3 regions of the Candidatus Thiodiazotropha sp. AKIB8 genome follow, and region 1 is predicted to be linked to each of the others. Evidence: predicted binding sites of a transcription regulator. Region 1 holds the regulator's gene; each other region holds the start of a gene.
The links. Region 1 encodes FliA, which starts transcription of late flagellar genes. Its sites were predicted from a motif close to GCTAAAGTTNNNNNNNNNNCNGCCGATA; they were not measured.
Positions count from the first base shown of each region.

Region 2: a site for FliA is predicted at 1,630-1,657, ahead of AC4IFB_RS01260 (methyl-accepting chemotaxis protein). Genes of this name have one in related genera too.
Region 3: a site for FliA is predicted at 1,657-1,684, ahead of AC4IFB_RS02625 (HAMP domain-containing methyl-accepting chemotaxis protein). Genes of this name have one in related genera too.

Region 1 is NZ_JBSYOO010000022.1:1,407-6,405, forward strand. Features, by position in the region: gene flhF (flagellar biosynthesis GTPase FlhF) at 448-1,737, shown strand; gene AC4IFB_RS04145 (MinD/ParA family ATP-binding protein) at 1,724-2,602, shown strand; gene AC4IFB_RS04150 (RNA polymerase sigma factor FliA) at 2,608-3,354, shown strand; gene cheY (chemotaxis response regulator CheY) at 3,433-3,804, shown strand; gene AC4IFB_RS04160 (protein phosphatase CheZ) at 3,831-4,565, shown strand; gene AC4IFB_RS04165 (chemotaxis protein CheA) at 4,637-4,999, shown strand, end outside.
Region 2 is NZ_JBSYOO010000008.1:19,816-24,814, reverse strand. Features, by position in the region: gene sthA (Si-specific NAD(P)(+) transhydrogenase) at 177-1,574, shown strand; gene AC4IFB_RS01260 (methyl-accepting chemotaxis protein) at 1,699-2,820, shown strand; gene AC4IFB_RS01255 (DMT family transporter) at 3,005-3,319, opposite strand; gene AC4IFB_RS01250 (2Fe-2S iron-sulfur cluster-binding protein) at 3,697-4,065, shown strand; gene AC4IFB_RS01245 (sensor domain-containing protein) at 4,693-4,999, opposite strand, start outside.
Region 3 is NZ_JBSYOO010000015.1:49,612-54,610, forward strand. Features, by position in the region: gene AC4IFB_RS02625 (HAMP domain-containing methyl-accepting chemotaxis protein) at 1-1,515, opposite strand, end outside; gene AC4IFB_RS02630 (isochorismatase family protein) at 1,909-2,487, opposite strand; gene AC4IFB_RS02635 (protein-L-isoaspartate O-methyltransferase family protein) at 2,597-3,265, opposite strand; TPP riboswitch at 3,619-3,720, shown strand; gene thiC (phosphomethylpyrimidine synthase ThiC) at 3,756-4,999, shown strand, end outside.

The DNA.
Region 1 (4,999 bases):
CTCTATTTCGGGACTTTTCTCAAGGATCGAGATCGCCGCTTTGCAATCAATACTAAAGTGTTGATCTGTTCGAATATCATCTCTGAAAAATAGGCCGGTTCTTTTTCTTGCAGTGGATTTGCAGCAAAAAAATCTGCTGCCGAATCCTTGGCGCAATCACTATTCAGAAGTCAAACCCCTGGCGTTGTGATGCTGCAGTTTGCCTGGAGTTGTCAATCCGTCTAGTCACTAACTTATTGTAAACAAACAGTTAATAGATTCCTGTATATCCATTTTATTGGTTGGAATGGTTGTTGCATAACTAGAGGTGGAGCCATATGGCAGGGATAAACAGGTGGGTAAAACTGGATTAACACTCAGTGCCCCGGATTCAACTGACCAGATTATTAAATAGGCAGTTTAACAGGTGCAAGCTCTTATCAGGGTGATCGCCGGAGATTGCGGATTATGAAAATAAGACGTTTTTTCGCTTCTGACATGCGACAGGCCTTGCGCCAGGTTAAAGAGGCATTGGGATCGGATGCGGTTATTCTCTCGAATAAGGGAGTAGAGGGAGGCATCGAGCTGGTAGCAGCGGTAGATTATGATGAGTCTGCCTTCAGCACTACCCAACCGACCTCCATAGAATCAAACGAACCAGAGATTAAGGGTAAAAAGGCAACTACCCACTCTGTTGCTGCTTCAGCTTATAAAGACGTTGAGGGGGGTGTAAAAAATATCTCCCCTAAGCGCAATGAGAGGCATCAGACCTTTGATACAGGCGAGGGTAGGGATAAACCTAAAGTGGAATGGAGCCAGGATCCAGTGTTGCGCGAGATGCGGCAGGAGATGCAGGCACTGCGCCGGATGATGGAAAATGAGTTATCCGAACTGACTTGGCGCGATATGGGCCATCGTCGTCCTCAAACACAAGAATTGATGCGGCAACTCATGGGACTTGGTTTGGATGCCGCCCATTGCCGTGAATTGGCCTATCGGGCAGAGGATGCTGAGACTCCTGAACTGGCCTGGAGACAGGCTTTGAATCATCTCGGTCGGGAATTTCTGGTTGAGCATGACGATCTGCTTAATGCCGGAGGTATTCTGGCTCTGGTCGGCCCAACCGGCGTTGGAAAGACAACAACCATCGCCAAACTGGCGGCAAAGTTTTGTCTACGCCATGGTAATCGCCATCTGGCACTGATTTCAGCGGACAGCTATCGCATTGGTGCTCAGGAACAGTTACAGAACTATGGTCAAATTCTGGATGTGCCTGTTCGCAGCGTCACTTCCCCTGAGGAGTTGAGTAGTGCTCTGCATGCATTTGCAGAAAAACGCCTGGTATTGATCGACACAGCAGGAATGGGTCAACGGGATCTGAAATTGACAGAGCGTCTAGCGCTCTTGAATCAGGGTAATCATCCGGTGAAGGCCTTACTGACACTCTCAGCGACTACACAGCGTAGCGCTCTGACTCACGCGATTCGTTCATTTGGTGCTATCTCACCTGTGGCTGCAATCCTGACAAAAATGGATGAAGCCGCCTCCCTCGGTGGTGTGTTTTCTGCGTTACTGGAAGCTAGGCTTCCCCTGGCGTTTACCACTGATGGCCAGCGGGTGCCTGAAGATATTCATGTTGCCCGATCCGAAGTACTAATAAGACAGGCTGTTGAAATGACGCAACAGACAGAACATCAACCCGATGAGGAGTATCTGGCTATGGCCTTCGGAGGAATGAGCGAACATGCAAATGTCTGAACATATCGAAGACCAGGCAACCGGACTACGTAGGATGGTTAACCCAGAACCTGTTAGAGTAATTGCTGTTACTGGCGGCAAGGGGGGCGTGGGTAAAACCAATATTTCCGCCAACCTGGGGATTGCCCTCTCCGAAATGGGACGGCGGGTGATGCTGTTGGATGCGGATATGGGTTTGGCTAATCTGGACGTGGTACTTGGATTACATGCTAAACTAAACCTCTCCCATGTGATGCGGGGTGAAGCTTCCCTTGAGGATATCATTGTCACCGGGCCAAAGGGTTTGCGGGTTGTACCGGGCGCCTCTGGTATTCAGCACATGGCGGAGATGTCACCAGCAGAAAATGCAGGATTGATTCATGCATTTAGTGAGCTGGCCAATGATGTGGACATATTGCTGATCGATACTGCAGCAGGTATTTCTGATTTGGTAATCAGCTTTAGCAGGGCGGCTCAGGAGCAGATTGTGGTTGTCTGTGACGAGCCAGCATCAATTACAGATGCCTATGCCATAATTAAACTATTAAATCGAGAGCATGGTATCAGTCGTTTTCGTATACTGGCCAATATGGTCAAAACTGTTCAGGAAGGACGCGATCTGTACAACAAGATGTGTCGGGTTACTGATCAGTATCTGGATGTTATGCTCAGCTACATGGGCAGTATTCCGTATGATGAGCAGCTCAGGAAAGCGGTGAAGAGTCAAAAACCGGTGGTTGAGGCCTTTCCGAGATCGAGAGTAGCGCAGGCGTTCAAGAATTTAGCCAAGAAGGCCGATAACTGGCCTGTACCAACTGGAGTCAGTGGTGATCTGCAGTTTTTTGTCGAACGCCTGATCCAATTTTCAAGCCAATATGGGGAGTAATGACGGTGAACGGTTTAGCGACATACACCGCCGTGCAAAAGCAGCAGAGCTACAATGACTTGGTTAACCAGCATGCAGGGCTGGTCAAAAGGATCGCCTATCATTTGATGAATCGATTGCCACCTAATGTGCAATCGGATGATCTGATCCAGGCAGGTATGCTGGGTTTGCTGGAAGCAAGCAAAAACTATGATCCCACTCAGGGTGCCAGTTTTGAGACCTATGCGGGTATCCGCATCAGGGGGGCCATGCTGGATGAGATCAGGCGTAGTGATTGGACGCCACGTTCTGTGCATCGTAAGGCACGCATGGTGGCCGAGGCGATGCGAGAAATCGAAAACACCGAGGGTCGAGATGCTCGGGATATCGAGGTGGCGCAGGCGCTTGAGATGAGCCTGGAGGATTATCATCAGATCCTGCAGGACTCAACCGGATGCCGGATATTCAGTCTGGATGAATTGACAGCAGTCAGTGATGGCTTTCCGGCTTCCCGTGAAGGCCCGATGGACAGCCCCTTTGAGGGTTTGCAGAAGGATGCCTTCAAGAAGGCGCTGGCTGAGGCTATAGCCAGTTTACCTGAACGGGAGCGATTGGTGATCGCTATGTATTATGACGATGAAATGAATCTTCGGGAGATCGGGCATGTGTTGGGTGTCAGTGAATCTCGGGTCTGCCAGATACACAGTCAGGCAACCTTGCGATTGCGCTCTAGACTGACAGAATGGCTCTCACTAGTGCACGAAGAAGAGTAGTAATTGGTTGGCCTGTAGATGCCGTGATTGGAGATGACCGGTAAAAAATACAGGAGGGAGTAAGCATTGGACAAAAATATGAAGATCCTCATTGTGGATGATTTCTCCACAATGCGGCGAATTATCAAAAACTTGCTGAGAGACTTGGGTTTCAACAATACCCAGGAGGCAGACGATGGCTTGACTGCATTGCCCATGTTGCAGAGCGGGAATTTCGATTTTCTCGTCTCAGACTGGAATATGCCTGGCATGACGGGTATCGATCTACTGAAGGCTGTGCGAGCAGATGAGAAACTGGCTGGCCTGCCAGTTCTTCTAGTGACAGCTGAGTCTAAACGCGAGCAGATTATTGAGGCGGCCCAGGCAGGCGTCAACGGTTATGTTGTAAAGCCCTTTACCGCAACCACCCTGGAAGAGAAGATCGGTAAGATCTTTGAACGCGTGGGTTAACCTTTTTTCTCCGGGAGTTTCTCACTATGGGGCAACAACAGGATAACCAGCTGCGTTTAGATACAGCCAAAGCGTTGGTCAGCAGTTTGGAATCAGGCGATGAAGAGGAGTCTGAAAGGCTGATCGCAGCACTGACCACTCCTACAAATAATGATCAACTGTTTCTTGAAGTCGGTCGTTTGACACGCGAGCTGCATGATGCGATCAACGGGTTTCTACTCGATGCACGCATCAACGATATGACCAGTTTTGAAATACCTGATGCCAAAGAACGGCTCAGTTATGTCATTACAATGACTGAGCAATCTGCGGATCGTACCCTGACAGCGGTTGAAAAGAGTATGCCGTTGGTTGAAGGCATTGAATCCCAATCCGCTGAATTATTGGAGCAGTGGGAGCGATTGCGTTCTCGTATGCTGAATAAGGATGACTTTAAGGATCTGAGTCTTTCTTTGTCTGAATATCTCGCCAAATCTAAAGAAGATGCCGCCAGTCTGCATAAAAACCTCTCTGACGTGCTAATGGCTCAGGACTTTCAGGATCTCACCGGCCAGATTATCCGTAAGGTGATCACACTGGTTCACGATGTTGAAGAGAAATTGGTAATGTTGGTCCGCATTACGGGCGATAAGTTTGACGAAGGGAGCGAGAAGAAGAGTAACGAAGAGTTGGCCGGTCCGGCGATTCCAGGTCTCGATCAAGGGGATCAAGTGACCAGTCAGGATGACGTGGATGATCTGCTCTCCAGCCTTGGATTTTAGTTATTCAGGTTTAGACCGATATATCAGTCAATAAGAATGGCAATATTCGGTAGTGTTACCGGGAGTGTTAGATGAGCATCGATGTCAACGACGAAATCCTTCAGGATTTTTTGGTCGAGGCAGGAGAAATTCTTGAGCTGCTTAGTGAGCAGTTGGTCGACCTTGAGCAGCAACCTGACGATTTTGATCTGCTCAACGCCGTTTTTCGTGGTTTCCATACCATCAAGGGTGGCGCAGGCTTTCTCACCATTGATCCTTTGGTTGAGGTTTGTCACCGCGCAGAAGACGTATTTAATATCCTGCGCCAAGGTCAGCGCAGTGTAGGGCCGGATTTAATGGATTCGGTGCTTGAAGTGCTGGATGTCGTGAATGCGATGTTCAATGATGTGCGCCAGGGGGTCATGCCCGATCATGCCGAACCCAGTCTCATTCAA
Region 2 (4,999 bases), on a different contig from region 1:
TGCTTTTACATCTCTCAAATCTCACTAGGGTCAGATAACAGAGAGATCGAATGTCCACTGACTTATGGGGTTCTGGCATCAATGTCTCTGGTTGATTTGATTTCGCAGTGAATGCTGCACCGCGAAATTACTGATAGACTGTTGCCTAGACAAGCTGAACCAATGGCGGAGTAGCAATGAGTGCAAAGCATTTTGATGTAGTAGTGATTGGCAGTGGTCCCGGTGGTGAAGGGGCTGCCATGAAGCTGGTAAAGAGCGGCAAGCGGGTAGCGGTAATCGAAGCACATGACAAAGTGGGCGGAGGATGCACCCATTGGGGCACGATCCCTTCCAAGGCACTTCGACACAACATTCAGTTGCTGCGCGACTATCGGAAGAATCCCCTCTTCCAACATACTCAGGATCAGATTCAGGTCGAATATTCCGATCTGCTTCAAGCTACCGGCAAGGTGATCAGCGAACAGGTGCGCAGTCGCCTGCGACACTATGCCCGAAATAGAATCGATGTCATTCATGGCAGAGCAAGATTCATCGATACTCACCGACTGGAGATCATGCAGGATCGGGGGGTGAGTGAAGAGGTCACAGGGGATCACTTTGTGATTGCAACCGGGTCGCGCCCTTACCATCCCAAGGATATCGATTTCAACCATCCCAGAGTATTGGATAGTGATTCGGTACTACGTCTCGACAGTACACCCGACTCCATCACCATCTATGGTGCTGGTGTGATCGGTTGTGAATACGCTTCGATCTTCTGCAATCTCGATGTCAAAGTTAATCTGGTCAACACCCGCGACCGCCTACTATCTTTTCTGGATGATGAAATCACCGATGCACTGAGTTACCACCTGCGTAACCAGGGAACCGTGATTCGCCACGACGAGGAGTACGAGCAGGTTGAACCAATGGATGACGGGGTCGTTCTGCACTGTAAGTCGGGTAAAAAATTCAAGACCGATGTTCTACTCTGGGCCAACGGACGCAGTGGTAATACTGAACAGATGGGACTGGAAGAGATAGGAGTCACTGTAAACCATCGTGGCCAGATCGAAATCGATAAAACCTATGCCACCTCACTACCCCATATCTATGCTGTGGGTGATGTGGTGGGCCCCCCTGCCCTGGCCAGTGCCAGTTACGATCAGGGTCGTTTTGTTGGTGCCCAGATAGCTACCGGTAGCGCAGACTGGCAACTCATCGATGACTTTCCAACTGGAATCTATACCCTGCCTGAGATCAGTTCTCTTGGCCGGACCGAACGGGAACTCACTGCCAGCAAGATCCCTTATGAGGTAGGCCAGGCCAGTTTCCGCACCATCGCGCGGGCGCAGATTACCGGTCATGATGTGGGTATGCTGAAGCTGTTGTTTCATCGTGAAACCCTGGAAATCCTTGGCATCCACTGTTTTGGCGAACAGGCTTCCGAGATTGTTCACATAGGGCAGGCCATCATGGCTCAACCCGGGGAAGCCAACAGTCTGCTCTATTTCGCAGAAACCACATTCAACTACCCAACTATGGCAGAAGCTTATCGTGTGGCTGCCCTGAACGGGCTGAACCGAATATTCTAAACTGGGTCTGGCCATCGTAGTCTGAAGATCTGGCCAGGCGCAGCCAAATATCCCTGCTAAAGCTATCAAGAAAACTGACGCTATCTATATCTAACTCTAAATGGATCGGCATGGAGATACCAGTATGGGATGGTTCAATAGGAAGGATAAGGCTCACATTGTAGAGCTTGAGTCGGAAAATAATAAACTGAGGGAGAAAGCTGCAGCACTTGAGGAACAACTGGACAGGCAGTCTGAAACCCTAACCTCACTTCAACAGCACTCATCCGGGGAGTCTCAACTCAATGAGTTGATGACCTTCGAAAACTCGCAGATGAAAGCTGGCTTGGGTATTATTCAATCCGACCTGGCCGATTCAGTCGTATCAGCAAAACACACCTTAAGCTGTGCTACGAATGTGCGCTCACATTTTACAGGTCTGACAACTGATATATCTCATATCACAGAGGCATTGGATGACCTCTCCAGACTCTCTACTCATGCAGAAGGCTCTGTAAAAAACATGTCTTCCCGCGCCACTGAAATCAGCTCAATTCTGGCATTTATAAGGGGCATTGCAGAGCAGACCAATCTCCTCGCTTTGAATGCAGCTATTGAAGCAGCGCGAGCTGGAGAGCAGGGACGAGGTTTTGCCGTAGTTGCTGATGAAGTACGAGGTCTTGCAGACAAGACACAATCAGCAATCAGTGACACCAACGATGTAATCCAATCCATGCAACAAAACGTGGAATCTGTTGGTGGTGACTCAACCCGACTGATCGAGTGTATTGACGATGTCCAGGGCAAGGTAAAAGGGTTCGAAGAGAACCTCAAAAACATCAATGAAGAGGTTAAAGGCTACTTTGGTGATATATCGGCAACAACTGACAGTGTTTTTATGGGGCTGGCAAAGCTGGACCATATGTTGTGGAAGGTAAACACCTATCTCTCAATCAATCACGGCGAAGCTGCATTTGAATTTGTCGATCACCACAACTGCAGACTCGGTAAGTGGTACTACGAAGGCGAAGGTGATGAGTTTTTCTCATCCTCACCCTATTACAAAGCGCTGGAACAACCCCATGAGATTGTTCATAAAACGACACATGATATTTTCAAACTCCTTCAGAGTGAACGAGATTACAGCGCACTGATGAACGCGCTTAAAACGATGGAAGAGAACAGCATGGAAGTTTTCAGAAAACTCGATGAAATCAAACAGAGCGCTGAATCAGAAGGTGAATCAAGATATTCCAACATTTTGTGAATCTAAGACCCATGGCGCTCACTTAACTGCTATTGGTGGGGCTGGACCCCACCCTACAATACGAGCCCGATGGGCACGAGCACTGGTTTTAATGACTTTGCAGGAAATTCGCTTATACCTATCAATGGGAAAAGGTTGAAGTGCAGTTATTGATAGTCCTGATTCAATCATCCTCCCGACACCCTCAAGAGACAAACTTTAAGCCAATAATCGAACCGATCAATGTTGATATAAAAAAGAGCCTCATCCCCGTCAGTGGCTCAGAAAAAAGTATGGCTCCAAGCACAACCACCCCAACAGCACCAATTCCTGTCCACACCGCGTAAGCTGTCCCAATTGGAATGATTTGCATTGCCTTTGTTAAAGCATAAAAAGAGAGCAATGCAGACAGAGCAAACAATATCGTATAGCCAGGCTTGGTAAAGCCATCCGACAGTTTTAAAAAAACGGCGAAAAATATTTCAAATAATCCCGCAGCTAACAACCATAACCAGGCCATTGATGACTCCAAAGCTATTTTATTGTAAAAACAGAGTGACACGCTTTCCAGATAAGATACAAATTAGTGCGCAAAGATTAAAGCTATTGAATCAAAAAAAGGACACAAGCCTCATAATGGTGCAAATATTATTTTACAGACTATTTATATAGATAAAACGCATCTTACTGGTGCATGAAATATTTATAATTACTATAACTCAACACCGCTTAAGCTTTATCTTGGTGCAAAAAAAATAGTGCTATCCATGAGGCATTTATTTTACGTATGATGCGCCATGTCCAAACAGTTAGCGTATGCCGCTAGCAGACTGAATGTCTGACTATGGACAAAGTAACTATCCTTTTTTTAAGTCATCAACACAGGTGGAGCACACAATGGCCACAATATATTTCTCCTCTCCCATTATGGGAAAAAACAAGAAAGTCTCTGCTATTGCAGGTAAACGCGATACCTTGCTCGCAGTAGCAAAGGAAAACAACATTAAAATTCCATTCGAGTGTCAGGATGGAGAGTGTGGCTCATGCCTGGTAAAGATTACCCATCTTGATGGAGATCACATCAAAGGGGCAATGCTGACAGATAAAGAGAGAACAGTTCTGAAGTCAATCGGCAAGCTACCAAAGCATGAGGAAGAGCGTGCGAATGTAAAAGACATACCCCCAACCTTTCGTCTCGCCTGCCAGACTGTGGTTACTGATGAAGACCTGCTGGTAGAATTTACTGGTGAGCCTGGCGGCGCATAAAGAAGTTTTTTTCAGAGATCCGGTATCCGTGCAGCAAACTTCATCCACTGGCAGAGGGTTGCAGCAAAGGAACATGATCAGCCACATCTTCTCTTTTTAATCACATCAAGGGATCTCCTGCTGGCGCTGTAAAAACTTCCGAATAGAAACCTCTGATCCTGCAAAGCGTCACAGCTATTGGGTAGTGGAGGCATATTCCCTCTCTGCAACTGCTCTCTTTCTTCGGGTGTGATGGTGTATGCTTCACGATCGCGCCTTTATTCCAGAAGAAGAGGTGTAAGAGCCCCTCTCCCTTGATGGGAGAGGGGTTGGGGAGAGGGTGTGCGCCAAACAATCTTTGTTATGCTGATTATTGATGTCGATGATGGCATTGATGAGCCCCCTTCTCCGGCCCACTCCAGCTAAGGAGAGAGGAGAGCTACTCACCCTGCTTTTACTTACCACACTGATGATTTCTGTTTTCCTCTGCCCCTCATCCTCAGCTGTATAGTGCTTTGTATCTCTCAACACTTACTCGATATGTGTAATCAAGTGAGATTAATCAACTATCGCAATAGTGGTCGTGGTTAATTGAACGGGAATGTTTGCGTTTAAAAATAATAGCCCAAGGATTAACTTAAGTTGATTTTATGAGCCTGCAGCGGACTGAGCTATATTCTTCAGGTATTTTTCCAGGTCATCTGAAGGCATTGGTCGTGCGAAAAGAAAGCCCTGCCCAACACGACAACCCTGCTCAATCAGGAATTGATGTTGCTCCTCGGTTTCCACACCTTCAGCCAGTACATCAAGTAATAAATTCCTCCCCATAGAAATGATCGCTTTGGAAATTGCGACATCATTCAAATCACCCGGAATTTCAGAAACAAACGTTTTATCGATTTTAAGTCGTGTGATTGGTAGTCGTTTAAGATAATTTAACGACGAATAGCCAGTA
Region 3 (4,999 bases), on a different contig from region 1:
CTCGGTAACCGAACTCTGCTCTTCAGCAGCACTGGCTATCTGGGTATTCATTTCAGAGATGCGAGTCACTGCAGTGTTGATTTTCTGCAAAGCCTCTCCAGCTGATGCCGCCTGTTCAACACCGGTTTGAGTCATCTCCTTGCCATTTGACATAACCTTTACTGCATTGTCAGCGCCATGCTGGAGTTTACTGATCATCTCCTCGATCTCTTGAGTCGAGTCCTGGGTGCGTCCGGCCAGGGTTCTAACCTCATCAGCCACAACAGCAAATCCACGACCCTGCTCTCCGGCTCGTGCAGCCTCTATTGCAGCGTTGAGAGCCAGCAGGTTGGTCTGCTCGGCAATGCTTTTGATGACATCCAGGACACTTCCGATATTGCGGCTTTCATGCTCAAGTTCCTGAATTACTGTTGCCGCTTGTTCCACCTCTTTCGCCAGGTCGCCAATGCCTTCGATGACTTGATCGATGACCTCTCTGCCCTCGACAAAGGTGCTGTCTGCCTCTTTTGCTGCAGTTGCTGCATCGACCGCATTATGCGCCACTTCGTGTACGGTGGCACTCATCTGATTGATCGCCGTTGCAACCTGACTGGTTTCGGTCAGCTGCTTGTTGATGCCTTCAGTGGTCTGATTTGTGACTGAGGAGGTCTCTTCTGCCGCCGAGGCCAGTTGCACCACTGAGTCCTTGACCTGGTTCATGGCATCATGGAATTTCTCTGCCATTTGGTTGAATGAGACAGCGATGTGTCCGATCTCGTCTTTGCTGCTGTAGTCTATCCGGGCGTTCAACTCTCCATCCGCGAGCTGTTTCGCGGTCTTCTCAACCACACTGACGCCTCTGGAGATGCCGCTGATGGTGATGTAGGCCAGTGTCATACTGATCAATGCACCCAATACCAGGCTGGTAGTGATTAGGGTTATCATGCTGTGGTAAGACTGATCCGTCTCAGTGAAAGCGAGTTCAGCTTGATGCTCAACCGAGTCCAGTAGTTTTTTGGTTGTCACATTGATTTTATGCAGGGATGGATTGATGACCTTCAATAACACTTCATTGGCTTTATGGTATTCCCCCCCTTCAAGTAACTTAGTGGTGGCTTTCAGTCCTTCACTCTCATAGCGCTTTAGTTCTCTATTGAACTCATCGGCCAGTTGTTTTTCCTCACTTGTCAGGTGAGAAGCCATGAATTCCGCCCAGTGCTCGTCGACGGATTCTATACTGTCATGAACTTGCTGGATGTGCTTGGATGGTGGGTGGTCATGCATGGCCGCGAAGGGTGAGCTGGGGTCATGCTGCAGTGACAGCAGAAGTTGTGCTCGACTGTCTTCGAGTTTTTCAAGAATTGTTGACAACACATGCATATGTTCCATATCGGTGTGATATAGCTCATCGATTGCATGGTCAGCCTGCTGCATACCCCTGAGTCCCAATAGTCCTACAAATAGCGAAACGAAGAGCAAAATGCCCACAAGAATATAGAGTCGTAGTTTGATGGGTAGGTTATTTAGAAATGACATCGAGATCACCAGAAATTGAGTGTTAAACTGAACAGCCATTCGGAAAGTGCTCTCCAAATGGCTAATCGTTAGTCTTTTTCCTCAATATCCCTGAGTAGGAGAGGTTAATTCGAAGTCAGAAATCGCTGTGTATGATGAATATAGCGATGTTTAATTGGATAACTTGAGTCTCTTTTTCATAATAAATATGAATAATTGTTAACTTTAGCGGTGGTGCAGAAATGCAGAGTTGTGAGGGATAATTCAGAGTGAATTACCCTGATTTACCAAACATACTGGTTATGCATCGAGGGGTGGCTGGATTGTGGGCGTCGAAAGTTGTTAGCAGTTAACGACTGATTCAGGGATCGGTGTACACTAGCCATACCCGATCCCGAATCAATCATTTGCGCCTCATCTGATTAACTGAGAAATCTCTTTGAATTTGGGGTGGGTTGCATCGCCCATCCATTCAAATATGACAGATTCCATATTGGTGATGTTGATACCGCCGCGACGCATGCGCATGAGGGCATTTTCACGGTGGACGGCCTTACGGGATGCGATGCCATCTTCCGCGACGAAGACCTGGTATCCCCACTGTTGTAGACCGGCCGCTGTTTGTAAGATACAGATGTGGGCCTCCAGGCCCACCATCACAATCTGTTTCCGCGCACCGTTTTCAGCCAGCTCCTCTTCGAATCCGGGGGCGGTACAGCAGGAGAAGGTCAGCTTATCTTTAGCCTTGGTGTGTGGGGGAAGGTGCTCGGTGATTTCAGAAAGTGTATTTCCCAATCCCTGCCCATAGTGTTCCGAGAGGATGATGGGAATGTCCAGCATACTGGCGGCTTTGCTCAGCTGGACGATGCTGGGGATCATCAGTGCCAGATCCTGATCAGGCATCGCCTTGGTCAGTCTCTCCTGGGTGTTGACAATCAATAGTTGACTGGTTGCTGCATGTGTCAGTGGTAATGTGCTCTTATTTATGCTCATGATATCCCTCTACTCGTCATAATAATTATATTTCCCACCCTGCTGCTTGGTTCCAATCAAAGGCAGCTAGGGCCTATTTGATTAGTGTTAACAGACCCTAGAGGAGGGGTTAGAACTCAAACTCCACCGGAGCGGGAGCATTCTCTAAAGCTGCTACTTCGGTTTCAAAAATGCTCTCTTCCTGGAATATCTTCTCTTCATGTCTTGTGATTAGGATGCACTGCATCACGGGTGGGACACCGATAACAACAAACATCCGTCCCCCGATAGCCAGCTGTTGACGAAATATTTCAACCTGCTTGCTGGTAGGCAGTGAGCCGGTAACAGCTATCGCGTCAAAGGGGCCTCCCTCCACGGGCTCTGCCAGGGCGTCACCTGTCAGCAGTGTTACATTTTGCAGGCCTTGCGCTTCGAGCTTGCCTGCCGCCGCATCGGTAAACTGCTGATGGATATCTATAGAGACAACCTCTTTGGCAAGGTTTGCCAGACAGGCGGTGAGATAGCCACTACCTGTCCCTATCTCCAGCACTCTGTTGTCAGGCTGTAGATCAAGAGCCTGCATCAGTCGACCTTCGATACGTGGGAACATCATCTTCTGTCCGTGACCGATCGGAACTTCTATATCTGCATAGGCAAGATCGTTGTAGGCCTCAGGTACAAATGCCTCTCTGGGCATGGTTTCCATTAGCGACAAGACGCTTGGGTCGATAACTTCCCATGGGCGGATCTGTTGTTCCACCATGTTGAAACGGGCTTTTTCGAAGAGGTTTGCCATCATTATAAATATCCTGAAATTTCTTATGGTTTAGTCTGGCAGACGCATTAGACTACGTTTTTTGACCCTTGCGGGCAAGATTCCAGAAGGAATAGCTCTCTACCGGGATAGGTAGTGGGTTCGGATTTAAATCCTTGTTTTTTATGGGATTTAGAGTTTTAAATGGTTGATGGTTTTAGTATTTATTTCAAGCTATCCTTCTAATATTTAAGGATAATTTTAAGCTTTAACCTATATTTTACTGGCTCGCTGATAATGGCTTTTCAACCTCTATGTAATGAATAGAGGATCCCCTCTCTGGCCGCACTTTTTCAGCCACGCTATAAAAAAGCCCGATTCAGGTTATACTCTTCCCAATCAAAGGCTAGGGGTGTCCGGTGTTTATATCCTGGACTGAGAAAGACCCTTAATCACCTGATCCGGATCATACCGGCGGAGGGAAGCTGAAACCTACTGAGGTCTACGCACTCTCTGCCTTAGCGAGGTTTCCTACATGAGTGCCATTCCAGAAGATTTCATCAAAAAGACCGCCAGTCTGTCGGAGGAGGTAACTCGCCCCTTCTACAACTCACGCAAGATTTATGTTGAGGGTTCCCGACCCGATATCAGAGTGCCGATGCGTGAGATCAGCCAGGAAGAGACTTCTGCCAGTTTTGGTGCCGAGGAGAATCCGCCGATTCCGGTCTATGATACTTCAGGTCCATTTACCGACCCTGAGCAGCATATTGATCTGCTGCTTGGTATGCCGGATCTGCGCAGTGGCTGGATCGAAGAGCGCAATGACACTGAGTTGCTGAGCGGGCCAAGTTCTGAATTTGGTCAAGCTCGCCAGAACGATCCACAACTCTCCCATCTGCGATTCGAGCACATTCGAGCGCCTCGCCGTGCGAAAGCGGGCGGTAACGTAACTCAGATGCACTATGCTCGTCAGGGCGTTATCACTCCAGAGATGGAGTTCGTGGCGATACGCGAGAATTGCCGACTCCAGGAACTGCGTAATGATCCCCAATATGCAAAGCTGCTGCGACAGCACGCCGGGGAGAGTTTTGGGGCACAAATTCCAGATCAAGTGACCCCTGAGTTTGTACGTTCTGAATTGGCGGCTGGTCGAGCAATTATCCCTGCGAATATCAACCACCCTGAGCTTGAGCCGATGATCATCGGTCGTAACTTCAGGGTAAAGGTCAATACCAATATCGGTAACAGCGCCATCACCTCGTCGATTGGTGAAGAGGTAGAGAAGATGGCATGGTCGGCACGTTGGGGTGGGGACACTCTGATGGACCTCTCAACCGGTAATAACATCCATGAGACCCGTGAGTGGATACTGCGGAATGCACCAATGCCGATAGGCACTGTGCCCATCTATCAAGCCCTGGAAAAGGTTGATGGCAAGGCTGAAGAGTTAAGTTGGGAGATAATGCGCGACACCCTGATCGAGCAGGCTGAACAGGGGGTCGATTATTTCACCATCCATGCAGGGGTGCTGTTGCGATATGTACCTCTCACAGCCGAGCGGGTGACCGGTATTGTCTCCCGTGGCGGCTCGATCCTGGCCAAGTGGTGCTTGGCCCACCATCAGGAGAACTTCCTCTACACCCACTTTGTGGAGATCTGCGAGATCATGAAGGCCTATGATGTGGCGTTTTCCCTGGGTGATGGTTTACGTCCAGGTTGTCTGGCCGATGCCAATGATGCGGCGCAGTTCAGTGAGCTGGAGACACTGGGTGAGCTTAC